One region of the Streptomyces sp. SYP-A7185 genome, then DNA from elsewhere that is predicted to be linked to it. Evidence: riboswitches for the same ligand, from Rfam matches in the RefSeq annotation. Region 1 holds a riboswitch; the other holds the start of a gene.
The links. A riboswitch is a leader RNA that binds a small molecule or an ion and turns the genes downstream of it on or off. The one in region 1 is predicted to bind cyclic di-AMP.
Positions count from the first base shown of each region.

Region 2: it holds a riboswitch for cyclic di-AMP, as region 1 does, so the genes downstream of both, QBL25_RS18385 (transglycosylase family protein) here and QBL25_RS25135 (NlpC/P60 family protein) in region 1, are expected to answer to the same signal.

Region 1 covers NZ_CP122310.1:5,701,589-5,708,780, reverse strand. Annotated here, with positions in the region: gene QBL25_RS25145 (M23 family metallopeptidase) at 1-807, shown strand, start outside; gene QBL25_RS25140 (ATP-dependent DNA helicase) at 829-3,408, opposite strand; cyclic di-AMP (ydaO/yuaA leader) riboswitch at 3,651-3,808, shown strand; gene QBL25_RS25135 (NlpC/P60 family protein) at 3,816-5,024, shown strand; gene QBL25_RS25130 (hypothetical protein) at 5,190-5,543, opposite strand; gene QBL25_RS25125 (NlpC/P60 family protein) at 5,865-6,908, shown strand; gene QBL25_RS25120 (hypothetical protein) at 7,006-7,192, shown strand, end outside.
Region 2 covers NZ_CP122310.1:4,212,195-4,219,386, forward strand. Annotated here, with positions in the region: gene eno (phosphopyruvate hydratase) at 107-1,387, opposite strand; gene QBL25_RS18385 (transglycosylase family protein) at 1,656-2,366, opposite strand; cyclic di-AMP (ydaO/yuaA leader) riboswitch at 2,370-2,559, opposite strand; gene QBL25_RS18390 (transglycosylase family protein) at 2,741-3,736, opposite strand; gene QBL25_RS18395 (cytochrome P450 family protein) at 3,872-5,224, opposite strand; gene QBL25_RS18400 (nucleoside triphosphate pyrophosphohydrolase) at 5,645-6,619, opposite strand; gene QBL25_RS18405 (SurA N-terminal domain-containing protein) at 6,709-7,192, opposite strand, start outside.

The DNA.
Region 1 (7,192 bases):
GTCGAGCCCGTCCGCCGGGCCGCGGACGACGAACCGCCGGTCATGGACCGCTCTTACGGCTCGCGCTCCCGGTCCCGCCGCCGCTCCCCCGCCAAGCGCTCCGCTCTCTTCACCGTCGCCGTGCCCTCGGCCTGCGTGATGGGCGTCGCCGGTATCGCCGCCGCGTCCGTGGGCAACTTCGGCGGCGACGACGGCAAGGAGACGCAGGCGGCATCGGCCCCCGACCCCACGTCGGTGCAGCCCTCCGCGGCCAACAACAAGCTCGACACGCAGCTGGCGAACCTCTCCGCGGACGCCGGCGACTTCGCCGACCGCGCGAGCCGCACCCAGGAGCGCATCGACCTCAAGGCGGAGAAGGTCGCCGCCGAGAAGAAGGCCGCCGAGGAAGCCGCACGCAAGGAGCGCCTGCGCCCCAAGTTCTCGCTCCCGGTCAAGCAGCACGGCCTGAGCGCGTACTACGGACAGGCCGGCGTCAACTGGATGTCGGCGCACTCCGGGATCGACTTCCCGGTGTCGTACGGCACCGAGGTGCTCGCCGCCACCGACGGCACGGTCTCCACGAAGTGGAACAGCGCCTACGGCAACATGGCGATCGTGACCGCCAAGGACGGCACGGAGACGTGGTACTGCCACCTCTCCACGCACAAGATCTCCAGCGGCCCCGTCAAGGCGGGCGAACCCATCGCCTTCTCCGGGAACTCCGGCAACTCGACCGGACCGCACCTGCACTTCGAGGTGCGCCCGGCCGGCGGCTCGGCGATCGACCCGCTGCCGTGGCTGCGCAGCCACGGCCTCGACCCGACGTAACTCAAACCGCCGCCCGCGGCGTCAAAGCTTCTCCACCGGCGCGTACCTCAGGAGGAGGCGCTTCGGCTTGGGCTCTCCGAAGTCCACCGTCGCCTCGGCGTTCGCGCCCGTGCCCTTCACCCCGACCACGGTCCCCAGGCCGAACTGGTCGTGCGTGACCCGGTCCCCGACCGCCAGCGCGACCACCGGCTTCTCCGAGGCACGGCGCGTGGCGAAGCCCTGCGCGCCCCCGGTCCGCGAGCGCGACGACGACAAGGAGGAGGCAATTCCGGCAGTCGGCCCGGAGAACGAGGACGCCGGTGCGCCGACGGAACCCTTCCGCTTCCAGTCCAGATGGGTCTCCGGGATCTCCTCCAGGAAGCGCGAGGGCGGGTTGTACGAGGGCTGTCCCCAGGCGCTGCGCATCGAGGACCGCGTCAGATAGAGCCGCTCACGCGCGCGCGTGATGCCCACGTAGGCGAGACGGCGCTCCTCCTCCAGCTCCTTGACCTGGCCGAGGCTGCGCATGTGCGGGAAGACGCCGTCCTCCATGCCGGTCAGGAAGACGACCGGGAACTCGAGGCCCTTGGCGGTGTGCAGCGTCATCAGCGTGATGACCCCGGAGCCGTCGTCCTCCTCGTCCGGGATCTGGTCCGAGTCGGCGACGAGCGCGACGCGCTCCAGGAACTCGGAGAGCGTGCCCGCCACGCCCGTGCCCGCGCCCTCGTCGGCGTCGTCGGTGCCCTCGGTCGGGTCCTCCGCGGCCTCGGTCTCCCCCGTGCCTTCGGTGCCTTCGCCCGTGCCGTCGCCGACGTCACCGGCGGCATTGGCCGCGCTGCTGTCCTGCTCGAATTCCAGGGCCACGGCGGCGAGCTCCTGGAGGTTCTCGATGCGCGTCTCGTCCTGCGGGTCGGTCGAGGCCTGGAGCTCGGCGAGGTACCCGGTGCGTTCGAGCACGGCTTCCAGGACGACGGCGGGCCCGGCACCGGACTCGACGATGGTCCGCAGCTCCTCCATGAGCACGTTGAACCGCTTGACGGCGTTCGCCGAGCGGGCCGCCATGCCGTACGCCTCGTCGACGCGCTTCAGCGCCTGCGGGAAGGAGATCTTCTCGCGCTGCGAGAGCGCGTCGATCATGGCCTCCGCGCGGTCGCCGATGCCCCGCTTGGGTACGTTCAGAATTCGGCGGAGCGGGACGGAGTCCTCCGGGTTGGCCAGCACCCGCAGATACGCGAGGACGTCCCGGACCTCCTTGCGCTCGTAGAAGCGGACGCCGCCGACGACCTTGTAGGGCAGGCCGACGCGGATGAAGATCTCTTCGAAGACACGGGACTGCGCGTTCGTCCGGTAGAAGATCGCGACGTCGCCCGCCTTCGCGTCGCCCGCGTCGGTGAGCCGGTCGATCTCGTCGGCGACGAACTGCGCCTCGTCGTGCTCGGTGTCGGCGACGTATCCGATGATGCCCGCGCCCTCGCCCGCGTTGGTCCACAGGTTCTTGGGGCGGCGGCTTTCGTTGCGCTCGATGACGGCGTTGGCGGCGGTCAGGATCGTCTGGCTGGAGCGGTAGTTCTGCTCCAGGAGGATCGTGGTCGCGTCCGGGTAGTCCTCCTCGAACTGGAGGATGTTGCGGATCGTGGCGCCGCGGAAGGCGTAGATCGACTGGTCCGCGTCACCCACGACACACAGCTCGGCGGGGTCGTCGCCCTCGCCCCCGGAGGGGCCCACCAGCTCGCGCACCAGGGCGTACTGGGCGTGGTTGGTGTCCTGGTACTCGTCGACCATCACGTGGCGGAAGCGGCGGCGGTAGTGCGCGGCGATGTCCGGGAACGCACGGAACATGTTGACCGTCGTCATGATCAGGTCGTCGAAGTCGAGGGCGTTCGCCTCGCGCAGGCGCGACTGGTACATCGCGTACGCCTGAGCGAGGGTCTTCTCGAAACCGTCGGCGGCCTGGCCCGCGAAGGTCTCCTCGTCGATCAGCTCGTTCTTCAGGTTCGAGATCTTGGCGCTGAAGGACTTCGGCGGGAACTTCTTCGGGTCGATGTCCAGATCACGGCAGACCAGCGCCATCAGGCGCTTGGAATCGGCGGCGTCGTAGATCGAGAAGGAGGAGGTGAAGCCGATCGTCTTCGACTCGCGGCGCAGTATGCGCACGCACGCGCTGTGGAACGTCGACACCCACATCGCGTTGGCCCGAGGGCCGACGAGCTGCTCGACACGCTCCTTCATCTCGCCCGCGGCCTTGTTCGTGAACGTGATCGCCAGGATCTGGCCCGGGTGCACGTGCCGCTCGGCCAGGAGATACGCGATGCGGTGCGTCAGGACCCGGGTCTTGCCGGAGCCGGCGCCCGCGACGATGAGCAGCGGGGAGTGTGCGTGCACGACGGCCGCGCGCTGGTTCTCGTTCAGCCCGTCGAGCAGGGCCGCCGGGTCGATCACGGGGCGTGGGGCACCGTCGCGGTAGTGCGCGTCCCGGGGTGCGGGCGCGTCGAACTTCCCGTCGAACAGGTCGTCCGGAATGGATTCCGGGGCACTGTCCTCGGGCGGCGGCGGGGGCTCCCCCTCCGAAGCCCGCGAGGGCTGGAGGTCCGCCAGGAAGCTGTCATCAAAGAGGCTGCTCATCGCCTCCCGAGTCTAGGCGGCCCCACTGACAACCCGCCCCGGGTTCCGATACCTCCGGCCGGATACGCCCCGCCCGCGGACCGTCACGTTCCGCAACGGCACGGCGTGCCCGCGTCAAGCGCTTCTTAAAGTAACGAAAACGTATCGGGCATATCGAACATCAACCTTCACACGGGCCACACGAATTGGCTAGGTTGCTGCCCGGGCTGCTCGTACTCCCACCGGCGAACCCCGCCGGGAACGGGCGGCCTCCGCCGAGTTCGATCTCCTCGGAGCCGGGGACCCACCAAGAACTTGGGGTGAATCGGTCCCGTACGCAGTACGGGACCGTAGGGCAACCTTCCGGAATCACCCGCCCGAACCCGACAGCTAACCCGGTAGGCGGTCTACGGAAGGAGTCGCCTCCCTTGGCGTCGCACCGCAAGCCGCGGACCCGCATGGCCGGCCTACGCGCCACTCCCGCCCTCGGCATCACGACGGCGGCCCTGACCTCTGTGGCCCTGTTGTCGCAGAGCGCGCAGGCGGCACCGTCCGCTCCGCAGAAGCCCAGCCTCGAAGAAGTCCAGAAGAAGGTCGACGACCTCTACCACCAGGCGGGCGTGGCCACCCAGAAGTACAACTCGGCCAAGGAGCGCACCGACAAGCAGCGCAAGAAGGTGGACACGCTGCTCGACGACGTGGCCGAGCGCACCGACAAGCTGAACGAGGCCCGGCGCCAGCTGGGCACGTTCGCCGCGGCCCAGTACCGCACCGGCGGTGTCTCCGAAACCGCCACGATGATGCTCGCCGACGACCCTCAGTCGTTCTTCGATCAGAACCACCTCTCCGACCGGCTGACCGCGCGCCAGAAGAGGGCTGTCGACGACTACCAGACGCAGCAGGCCTCGGCGACGAAGCAGCGCACCAAGGCCACCAAGAGCCTGGAGACGCTGAGCGACTCGCGGGACGACCTCAGGACGAGCAAGCAGACCGTCCAGAAGAAGCTGGGCCAGGCGCGCACGATGCTCTCGCAGCTGACCGCCGAGGAGAAGGCGCGGCTCGCGGCGATCGAGAAGAAGAAGGAAGAAGCCGCCAAGCGCAAGGCCGCCGAGCTGGCGCGCAAGCAGGAGGCCGAGGCGGAGGCCAAGCGCAAGGCGGCGGAAGAGGCCGCGGCCAAGGAGCGCGAGCAGGACAAGGAGACCCCGGACACGGGCTCCGAGTCCGGCACCGGCGCGGGTTCGGGGGCCGGCACGGGCACTGGCTCAGGCGGTACGGACAGCGGTTACGCGACGAAGGCCGCGAAGGTGATCGACTTCGCCGAGGCCCAGATCGGCAAGCCGTACGTGTGGGGTGCCACCGGCCCCGACTCGTACGACTGCTCCGGGCTCACCCAGGACGCGTGGAAGGCGGCGGGGATCTCCCTGCCGCGCACGACGTGGGACCAGGTGAAGGTCGGCACGACCGTGAAGACTGCCGACGCCAAGCCGGGTGACCTGGTCTTCTTCTACGACGACATCAGCCACGTGGGGATCTACATCGGCGACGGCAAGATGATCCACGCCCCGAAGCCGGGTGCGAACGTCCGCGTCGAGTCGATCTACTACATGCCGATCCACAGCGTGGTGCGGCCCGCCTGAAGCCCACCTACGCGCGCGTGGCCCGCATTCCCGGGGGGATGCGGGCCACGCGCGCGTAGTGGGTCGGTTGGCTTTCCGGACTCAAGCCCAGAGCACCGCGGATCGGGTCCGGAGCACTGCGGTTCGGGTCCAGAAGGCCGCGGATGAGGTCTCGAGGACCGCGGATCAGGTCCAGAGGACCGCGATGAAGATGTTCGCGACGGTCAGCAGACCGACGGCGCCGAACATCCCCTTGTCCACCTTCTCCTCGTCCCGCTTCACGTAGACCAGCGCCAAAATCACGATCAGGACGGCCATCTTGATGCCGATCTTGACGTTGTTGACGGGGCTGTCGTCCGCCTGGTTGAGACCCACCAGGATCACGCCCGTGACGAGCATAGTGAGCGCGCCGTGAAGCATCGCGGGGACGAAGCGGGCCGTGCCCTGGCCCATCTGCTTCATCTGGGTGAGGAAGCCGCCCAGGAGGGAGGCGATGCCGATGATGTGCAGGCCGACGAAGAGATGGGTGAGAACGTCCATGGTTGCGGAGCCTAGCCGGGGCCCTAGCACCCCTCCGTAGCCAGGTGGGCCCCAAGCTCCACATCGGTCACAGGTCTACGCGAAGGCCATGCGGCTCAGCGGATCGCGCGGTCACAAAGAGGCACCTGTCGACGCACTTCCGCCAGTAGCGCACAGTCCGACACCAACCCGTGACGGTCAGGTTTAGCGTCCTTCGTCAGGTGACCGGCTCCCCACCGCCGCTCGGACCAGGGGCGGCAGTCGGCCACCTCCGCCGAGAATCCGGCGGCGGTCCGTCCCCCCTGTGCGGGCCGCCGCCGGAACCTTAAGGAGCCCCCCTTCGTGGCAGCGCACCGCAAGCCCAGACAGCGCTCGCTCAGTGGCCATACGGCCCGCACCGCCGCCACCATCGCCCTCGCCGGGGCCGCGACGGCCACCGCCTTCGACGGCACGGGACACGCGGATCCGCGGCTCAGCCCGGCCGAGGTGAAGTCCAAGGTCGACGCGCTCTACCGCGAGGCAGAGGTCGCCACCGAGAAGTACAACGGCGCCAAGGAGAAGGCCGAGAACGCCGAGAAGTCCCTGGGCGAGCTGCGCGACGAGGCGGCCCGCAAGACGGAGAAGCTCAACGCGGCGCGCGAGGGCCTCGGTTCGCTGGCGGCGGCGCAGTACCGCAGCGGCGGCATCGCCCCGTCCGTCCAGCTCGCGCTCTCCTCCGGCCCCGACCAGTACCTCGAACGCGCCGCGCTCGCCGACCGGGCGGACAGCCGCCGGGCCGCGACCGTCGCCGGCGTCCAGAAGCAGCTCCAGGAGATCGAGCAGCTGCGCACCGAGGCCGACACCACCCTCGCGCACCTCAAGTCCCGCCAGGCGGAGCTGAACCGGCACAAGAAGACGGTGACGGGAAAGCTCGACGCGGCCAAGCGGCTCCTGTCGCAGCTCACCGGCGAACAGCGCGCGGAGGTCACGGGCGAGGACAGGGCATCCCGCACGGCGGGCCGCGACGGCGTATCGGGCACCCCGCCCAAGGCCGCCGACGCCCGTGCGTCAGCGGCCGTCTCGTACGCCTACAAGGCACTCGGCAGCCCGTACGTGTGGGGCGCCACCGGCCCCGACGCCTTCGACTGCTCCGGGCTCACCCAGGCCGCCTACCGGTCGGCCGGCGTCGAGCTGCCGCGCACGACGTACGCGCAGATCGCCACGGGCGAACGCGTCCCGCGCTCCCAACTCCAGCCGGGCGACCTGGTCTTCTTCTACCAGGGCATCAGCCATGTGGGCCTCTACGTGGGCAACGGCCAGATGATCCACGCCCCGAACCCGAGCGCCCCCGTCCGCCTCGCACCGATCAGCCAGATGCCGTTCGCGGGAGCCACGCGGGTGTCCTGACGGGCTTCGTGGGTCGTTTGTCGTGCCGCGCGGGTGGCTCAGCGGGCCGCGCGGGTGGCTCGGAAAGCCGCCCGGGCCCGCAGGTACTGTCAGGGGCATGCCCCGCCGTACGCTGCCTCCGCCTCCGCCGCCCGTCCATCTGCGCACCTGGCCGGACCGGAGCGCGCTGCTGTACGACCGCGGCATCGCCCTCGAAGACCTGCGCAAGCGGAGCCTGGGCGTGCATCGCCTCCTGCTGCTCTGGCTGTGCGCACTCGGCGGCGTCATCGGCTGGGCGCTCCTGA
Region 2 (7,192 bases), 1.5 Mb from region 1:
GTGCCGCCTCCCCGATACGTACGTACGTCCCCGCACACGGTACGGGACCGAGTGCGGGGACGTACGTAACTGCTCGGCGGAGCCGGGTCCGGTGAGCCCGGAGCCGTCAGCCCTTGAAGCGGGGGAACGCCGAACGGCCGGCGTAGACCGCGGCGTCGTCCAGGATCTCCTCGATGCGGAGCAGCTGGTTGTACTTGGCGACGCGCTCGGAGCGGGCCGGGGCGCCGGTCTTGATCTGGCCGCAGTTGGTGGCGACGGCGAGGTCGGCGATGGTGACGTCCTCGGTCTCGCCGGAGCGGTGCGACATCATGCACTTGAAGCCGCTGCGCTGGGCCATCTCGACGGCGTCCAGGGTCTCGGTCAGCGAGCCGATCTGGTTGACCTTCACCAGGAGGGCGTTCGCGGACTTCTCCTCGATGCCGCGGGCCAGGCGCTCGGGGTTGGTGACGAACAGGTCGTCGCCCACGAGCTGGACCTTGTCGCCGAGCTTCTCGGTGATGACGTTCCAGCCGGCCCAGTCGTCCTCGAACAGCGGGTCCTCGATGGACACGAGCGGGTACGAGGCGACGAGCTCCTCGTAGTACTCGGTCATCTCGGCGGCCGAGCGGGACTTGCCCTCGAACTCGTACGTGCCGTCCTTGTAGAACTCGGACGCGGCGACGTCGAGCGCGAGCGCGATCTGCTCGCCGGGGACGTAACCGGCCTGCTTGATGGCCTCAAGAATGAGGTCGAGCGCGGCGCGGTTGGAGTCCAGGTTCGGGGCGAAGCCGCCCTCGTCGCCCAGGCCGGTGGAGAGGCCCTTGTCCTTCAGGACCTTCTTCAGCGTGTGGTAGACCTCGGTGCCCCAGCGCAGGGCCTCGGAGAACGACTCGGCGCCGATCGGCGCGATCATGAACTCCTGGATGTCGACGTTCGAGTCGGCGTGCGACCCGCCGTTCAGGATGTTCATCATCGGAACGGGCAGCAGGTGCGCGTTCGGGCCGCCGAGGTAGCGGAAGAGCGGGAGGTCGGAGGCCTCCGACGCGGCGTGCGCGACGGCGAGCGAGACGCCGAGGATGGCGTTGGCGCCGAGCGAGCCCTTGTTGTCGGTGGCGTCGAGGTCGAACATCGCCTGGTCGATCAGGCGCTGCTCGGTCGCGTCGTATCCGACGAGCTCCGGGCCGATCTGCTCGATGACGGCGAGGACGGCCTTCTCCACGCCCTTGCCCATGTAACGGTTGGGGTCACCGTCACGGAGTTCGATGGCCTCGAAAGCACCGGTGGACGCACCGGACGGAACGGCGGCACGACCCGTGCTGCCGTCGTCGAGGCCGACCTCGACCTCGACCGTGGGGTTGCCTCGGGAGTCCAGGATTTCCCGGGCTACGACGACGTCGATGGACGGCACGAGCATCTCCTTCTGGGATGTGACGCGAGTACGCGAGGCGTTGGCCTCGCGGACACGAGCCTAACCGGCTCCCGGGCAAGAGCCAGCCGAGCGACCGCCCTGTGGACAAACCGAGAGCAAAATGTTTCCGAACGGAACAAAGCGTGGAGGGCACACATGACCCCGCCCCGGTGCGTACGGGGGATACGCGCACCGGGGCGGGGTGGACCCGTGGGGGACGGGGGTGGAACGGGCGGCGCCTCCGCCGAAGCGCCGCCGTCGCCGGCCCTTAGCTCAGGTGGAGCTGCTGGCCCGGGTAGATCACGTCGGCGTTGTCGATGATGTCGCCGTTCAGCTTGTACACCTTGTGCCAGCCGCCCTTGACGTTCTTCGCCTCGGCGATCTTGGAGAGGGTGTCACCCTTCTTGACCTTGTACTCGCCGTCGCCCTTCTTGACCGTCTTGCCGGTCGGGGTCTCGACGGTCTTCTTGGACTCGGTCTTCGGAGCCTCGGCCTTGGGAGCGGCCTGCTGCGGCTGCTCGGTCTGGGCGCTGGGCTGGCTCTTGGGCTGCTCCTGGGGCTGCTGCTGCTGCGGGGCGCTCTGCTGCGCACCGCCACCCTCGTTGGAGGCGCCCGAGAGGCCGACGCCGCAGCTCGGCCAGGCACCCTTGCCCTGACCCGCGAGGACCTTCTCGCCGATCTCTATCTGCTGGGCCTTGGAGGCCTTGTCCGCGCTGGGCGCGTACTTCGTGCCGCCGTACGCCGCCCACGTGGACGACGAGAACTGAAGACCGCCGGTGTAGCCGTTGCCCGTGTTGATCGACCAGTTGCCGCCGGACTCGCACTGGGCGACGGCGTCCCACTCGGAGTTCGTCGCGGCGGAGGCCGAGCCGGCCGCCATCAGCGGGGCCGCGACCGCGACACCGGTGACACCGGCGAGCGTGGCGACACGAGTGGCCTTGGACGGGCGGCGGTGCTTGCCCTTGCTGGAAAACAGCATGAGTGATCCCCTCACCGACGCCTGCGAGGTGAGCTGTCGGGTTCGGGCCGATGAAGTTGCCCGGCCGCGCTTCCTCGAAGCGCGGCTTAACCCCTAGCCGTTCCCGTCCGTCCGCCTCGCTCTCACGAGACTCAACGGCCGGGCCCGGCGGAAACCTTGGGTCCCCCGCTCCTGCCTACGGCGCTTACGCGACGACTGTTCCCGACCGGCCGTTGGCAGGACTCGGCGTACCGACCGGCGGGGCCCGCTGTGGCGAGCGGTCACGACCGTAGACATGCGATCGGCGGAATTTCAAAGACGATCAGGGCTTCTGAGACCCATCTCTCACTTGCGCCAATTGGGACATCAAGCGCAAAGCGACTCGCCAACTACCCCTACTTTTCGCCCAAATCGAGGCTCTGACCGGGAAGGATGAGATCGGGGTCGGAGCCGACCGACTTCTCGTTCCCGGCGTACAGCTCGGTCCACCCGCCCTTCACGTCGAGGTCGTCCGCGATGGCCGAGAGGTTGTCGCCGGAGCGCACCGTGTACGTCCCGTCCGAGCCGTCCCGCTGACGCTCCTCGCCGCGGGAGGCATGCCGGCCCGAGCCCTCGCGGGCGGTGTCGCCGGACGGTTCGTCGGCGGCGCTGCCGCCGCGGTGGCGGCCGCCCTTCTCGTCGGCGGAGGGGGTGGAAGGAGTGGAGTCGGGAGAAGTGGCCTCGTCCGCTTCGGACTTGCCGGTCTCGCCGGTCTCGCCGGACTTGGCCGAACCATCCGACTTGTCTGACTCGTCGTGATTCTTGTCTCGCGAGGCGTCGTCCGCGTCGGGCTTCCCGGAGGGCTCGGCCTCGTCCGAGGGGTCGGCCGACTTGCCCGTCGAGGTGCTCGACTCGCCCGACTTACCCTTATCGGACGACTTGTCCGACTCGTCCGGCGTGGCGGACTCCGCCGAGTCCGACGGTTCGTCAGAGGGGATCGTGATCGGGGCGCCCGGGTCGACGTCGGCCGCGGCACCGTCCTGGGTGAGACCGGCGATGGGTGCGCAGCTCGGCCACGCCTTGGGGCCCTGGTCGTCGAGGACCTTCTCGGCGACGGAGATCTGCTGGGAGCGGCTGGCCTGGTCGGCGCTCGGCGCGAAGTCGAGGCCGCCGTACTCCTCCCAGACCTCCTGCGTGAACTGGAACCCGCCGTAATACCCGTTGCCCGCGTCCGCGCTCCAGGATCCGCCGCTCTCGCACTCCGCGAGCTTGTCCCACGTGGCGGTGTCCGCCGCGCTCGCACTGGTGGCGCCGAGCAGCGGGATGGCGATGGCCGATCCCGCCACTCCTGCCGCGACGATCAGGGCCGGGGCCTGGCGGGGGCGTCGGTGACGACCATGGCCGGAGAGCATGCGGTTGCCTTTCGCGTGACTGGAGCGACGACTGCGACACGGGATGCCGAGTCGTCGTGAACGTAGCGGGAGTCGAACGCTTGTCACAAGTCGATGCAGCGGAGATCACGTGAAAGTCACAGTCTTGACGGCTTGTCAGCTGGACGGCGGTTCCGGCGTCTGATATTTGCTCCGCTGTGCGGGTGTGAACTCCACGGGCAGCGTGCGGAGTCCGCGCATGATGAGTCCGCCACGCCACCTCAAATCACCAGGTTCCGCCGCGAGTCGCAGGTCAGGGAGGCGGCGCAGCAGGGTCGCGAGGGCGGCCTGGCCTTCGAGGCGGGCCAGGGGTGCGCCGAGACAGTAATGAATGCCATGGCCGTAGCCGAGGTGTTGGTTGTCGCGGCGGGAGAGGTCGAGCGTGTCCGGCAGATCGAATCGTGCGGGATCCCGATCGGCGGCGGCGAGGACGACCAGGACGGGGTCGCCGGCCGCGATCTCCTCCACTCCGATCGTCAGCGGCTCGGTGGCGAAGCGCCAGGTGGCCAGTTCGACGGGCCCGTCGAAGCGGAGGAGTTCCTCGAGGCCGGTCTCCAGGAGCGCGGTGTCGCCGTCCGCGAGGGATTCCTGGAGCCGCGCGCGCTGCTCCGGGTGGGTGAGGAGGGCGTACGTCCCGTTCCCGATGAGGTTGACGGTGGTCTCGAAGCCGGCGAACAGGAGGATGAAGGCCATCGCTGCGGCCTCGTTCTCGGTGAGGTGCTCGCCGTGGTCCGAGGCGCGGATGAGTCCGGAGATGAGGTCGTCGCCGGGTTCGAGGCGCTTGCGGTGGATCAGCTCGGCGAGGTAGCCGCGCATCTTCTTCACGGACCGGGCGACCCCGCCCCGGGGCCCGCCGCCGTGGCGGATCATCATGCCCGCCCAGTCGCGGAAGTCGTCCTGGTCCTCGCGGGGCACGCCGAGGAGGTCGCAGATCGCGTAGATGGGGAGCGGGAAGGCGAAGTCGTGGATGAGGTCGGCTTCCCCCTTCTCCGCGAACCGGTCGATGAGGTGGTCGGTCAGCTCCTGGACCCGGGGCGCGAACTCGGCGACGCGGCGCGGCGTGAAGGCCTTGGAGACCAGGCGCCTCAGCCGGGTGTGGTCCGGCGGGTCGATGTTGAGCAGGTGCGTCATGAGGTTGGCGCTGCGCTCGCCCGGGATGCCGGTCTTGCTCTTCGCGTGCGCGGGCTCGACGTGGTGGGCCGGGTTCTTGCTGAGCCGCTGGTCGGCGAGCGCCTGCTTGGCGTCGGCGTACCGCGTGACCAGCCAGGCCTCCACGCCGCTGGGCAGCCGGGTCCTGCGCACGGGCGCGTGCTCGCGGAGCCAGGCGTAGGCGGGGTAGGGGTCGGTGGCGAACTCCCACGAAAAGAGCTCGGGCACGGGACCCCGGACCTCGGGCACGGGGGCGTGCGCCCCCGCGGGACAGGTCGCAGGGACGTCCCCTGCGGGGGCGGGCGGCGGCTGGTCTGGCATGGGGACGACGTTATCCGGCGCCATCGCCACGGACTCCGCCGCGTTCGCCCGCGGGTGGGGGGCGGGGCGGACGGGCCGGGCGGGCCCGGCGGGCCGGTCGGGCGGGCGGGCGGGCGGGCCGGTCGGGCGGACGGGCGGGCCGGACACGACGTGCGGCACATGGCGCACGGACCGGACGGCCGCGTACGACGGACGGGCCGCGCACGCCACGGACGACGGACGGGCCGGACAGCCGCGTACGACGGACGGGCCGGACAGCCGCGTACGACGGACGGGCCGCGCACGCCACGGACGCCGGACTGGCCGGACGGCCGCGTACGCCGGACGGGCCCCGCACGCCACGGACGCCGGACGGGCCGGGGCCCCGACCCCGGACGGGCCTCCCCTCCCCCGCCGGACCCGGTGCGGACCCCTACACCCCTACGCGCTCTCCGCCGCCAGCACCGCGTCCCGGTACGCGCGGGCCGCCGCCCGCAGTGCCGCCTCCGGGTCCGTGCCCTCCGCCTCGGCCCGCAGTGCGAGGGCCAGGAGTTCGTAGCCGATGCCGTGTCCGGTGGGGAGGGGGACGTCGAGGCCCGCCGTCCGTACCCGGGAGGCCAGTTTCGCCGCGAGGGCCAGGCCCGGCTGTCCCAGGGGGATGCCTTCCGTCACCGACGAGCGCTGCTTCTCCTCGGCCTTCGTGCGCAGCCAGTGCGCCTTCACGTCCTCGGGCGTGTCCGCCGAGTCGTCGCCGAAGACGTGCGGGTGACGGTGGATCAGCTTCTCGACGATCGTGCCCGCCACGTCGTCCACGGAGAAGGGGGACTCCTCGTCCTCCTCGGCGATGCGCGCGTGGAAGACCACCTGGAGCAGGACGTCGCCCAGCTCCTCGCGCAGTTCCTCCCGGTCGCCCTCCTCGATCGCCTCGACCAGCTCGTACGCCTCCTCGATCGCGTACTTCGCCAGGCCCTTGTGCGTCTGCTGGGAGGACCACGGGCACTCGGCGCGGATCTGGTCCATGACCTGGACGAGGTCGAGGAGCCGCGCGCCGGGCAGGTCGTACGAGGCCGGGAGCAGCTCCAGGTCCGGCATCGCCACGCGCCCCGAACCCGCGAGCCTGGCCAGGCCGTCCGTCAGGGCCTGGTCGCCCTCGGCCGTGGCGACGACCAGGACCGTACGGCCGCCGGCGCAGGCGTCCACCAGATCCTGGGCGGCGGGTGCCACCTGCTCCACCGCCACGCCCGCCTCGCGCAGGTAGGGCAGCTGGGGGTGGTCCGCGTCGGCGCACAGCACCCGGTCCGCCGCGTGCAGGGCCTGCCACGCGGGCCAGGAGAGGAGGCCGGGGGCCACCCGGTGGCTGGTGGTGAGGAGGATGACGCGGCCGGGGGCGTCGGCCGGAGGCGTGGTTTCGTTCACCCGTCGAACGTAACCCACGCCGCCGACGCCCCCTCGGGGGCGTCTTCAGGACTGCCCGGGGGTGCCCTCAAGCCTGCCCGGGGCCGTCCTCAGGCCTGCTTGGGCGCCGCGTCGCCGTCCTTGGACACCTCACGCACCCACGGCGTCTTGGTGTCCGCGCGCTTACTCTTCTCCACGTCCCACGTGCCGTACCGCGGGTTCAGGTCCACGTCCAGCTTCTTGGAGGCCTTGGACAGCGCCTTCCAGAAGGTCGCCTGGCCCTCCGGGGCGTTCATGTCCGCGCCGAGCGCCTTCGCCAGCTTCTGGGCCTCGATCTCCGTACGCAGGCTCTCCTCCAGGCGGGACGGAGCCACGCTGTACTGCTGGAGCCAGCCCTGTTCGAGCGCCTTCTTGCCGCCCGCCTGCTCTTCGAGGCCCGCTCTCATCGTCTGGACGTCACGGCGTGACACACCGACGCCGGCGTCCACCGCCGCCCGATGCAGCACCTTGTCCAGGACCATCGTGTGCAGCGTGCTGCGGGTGAGGCCGCCGGACTTGGAGATGGCCTGCTCGTACTGCTGCTCGTCGGGGATC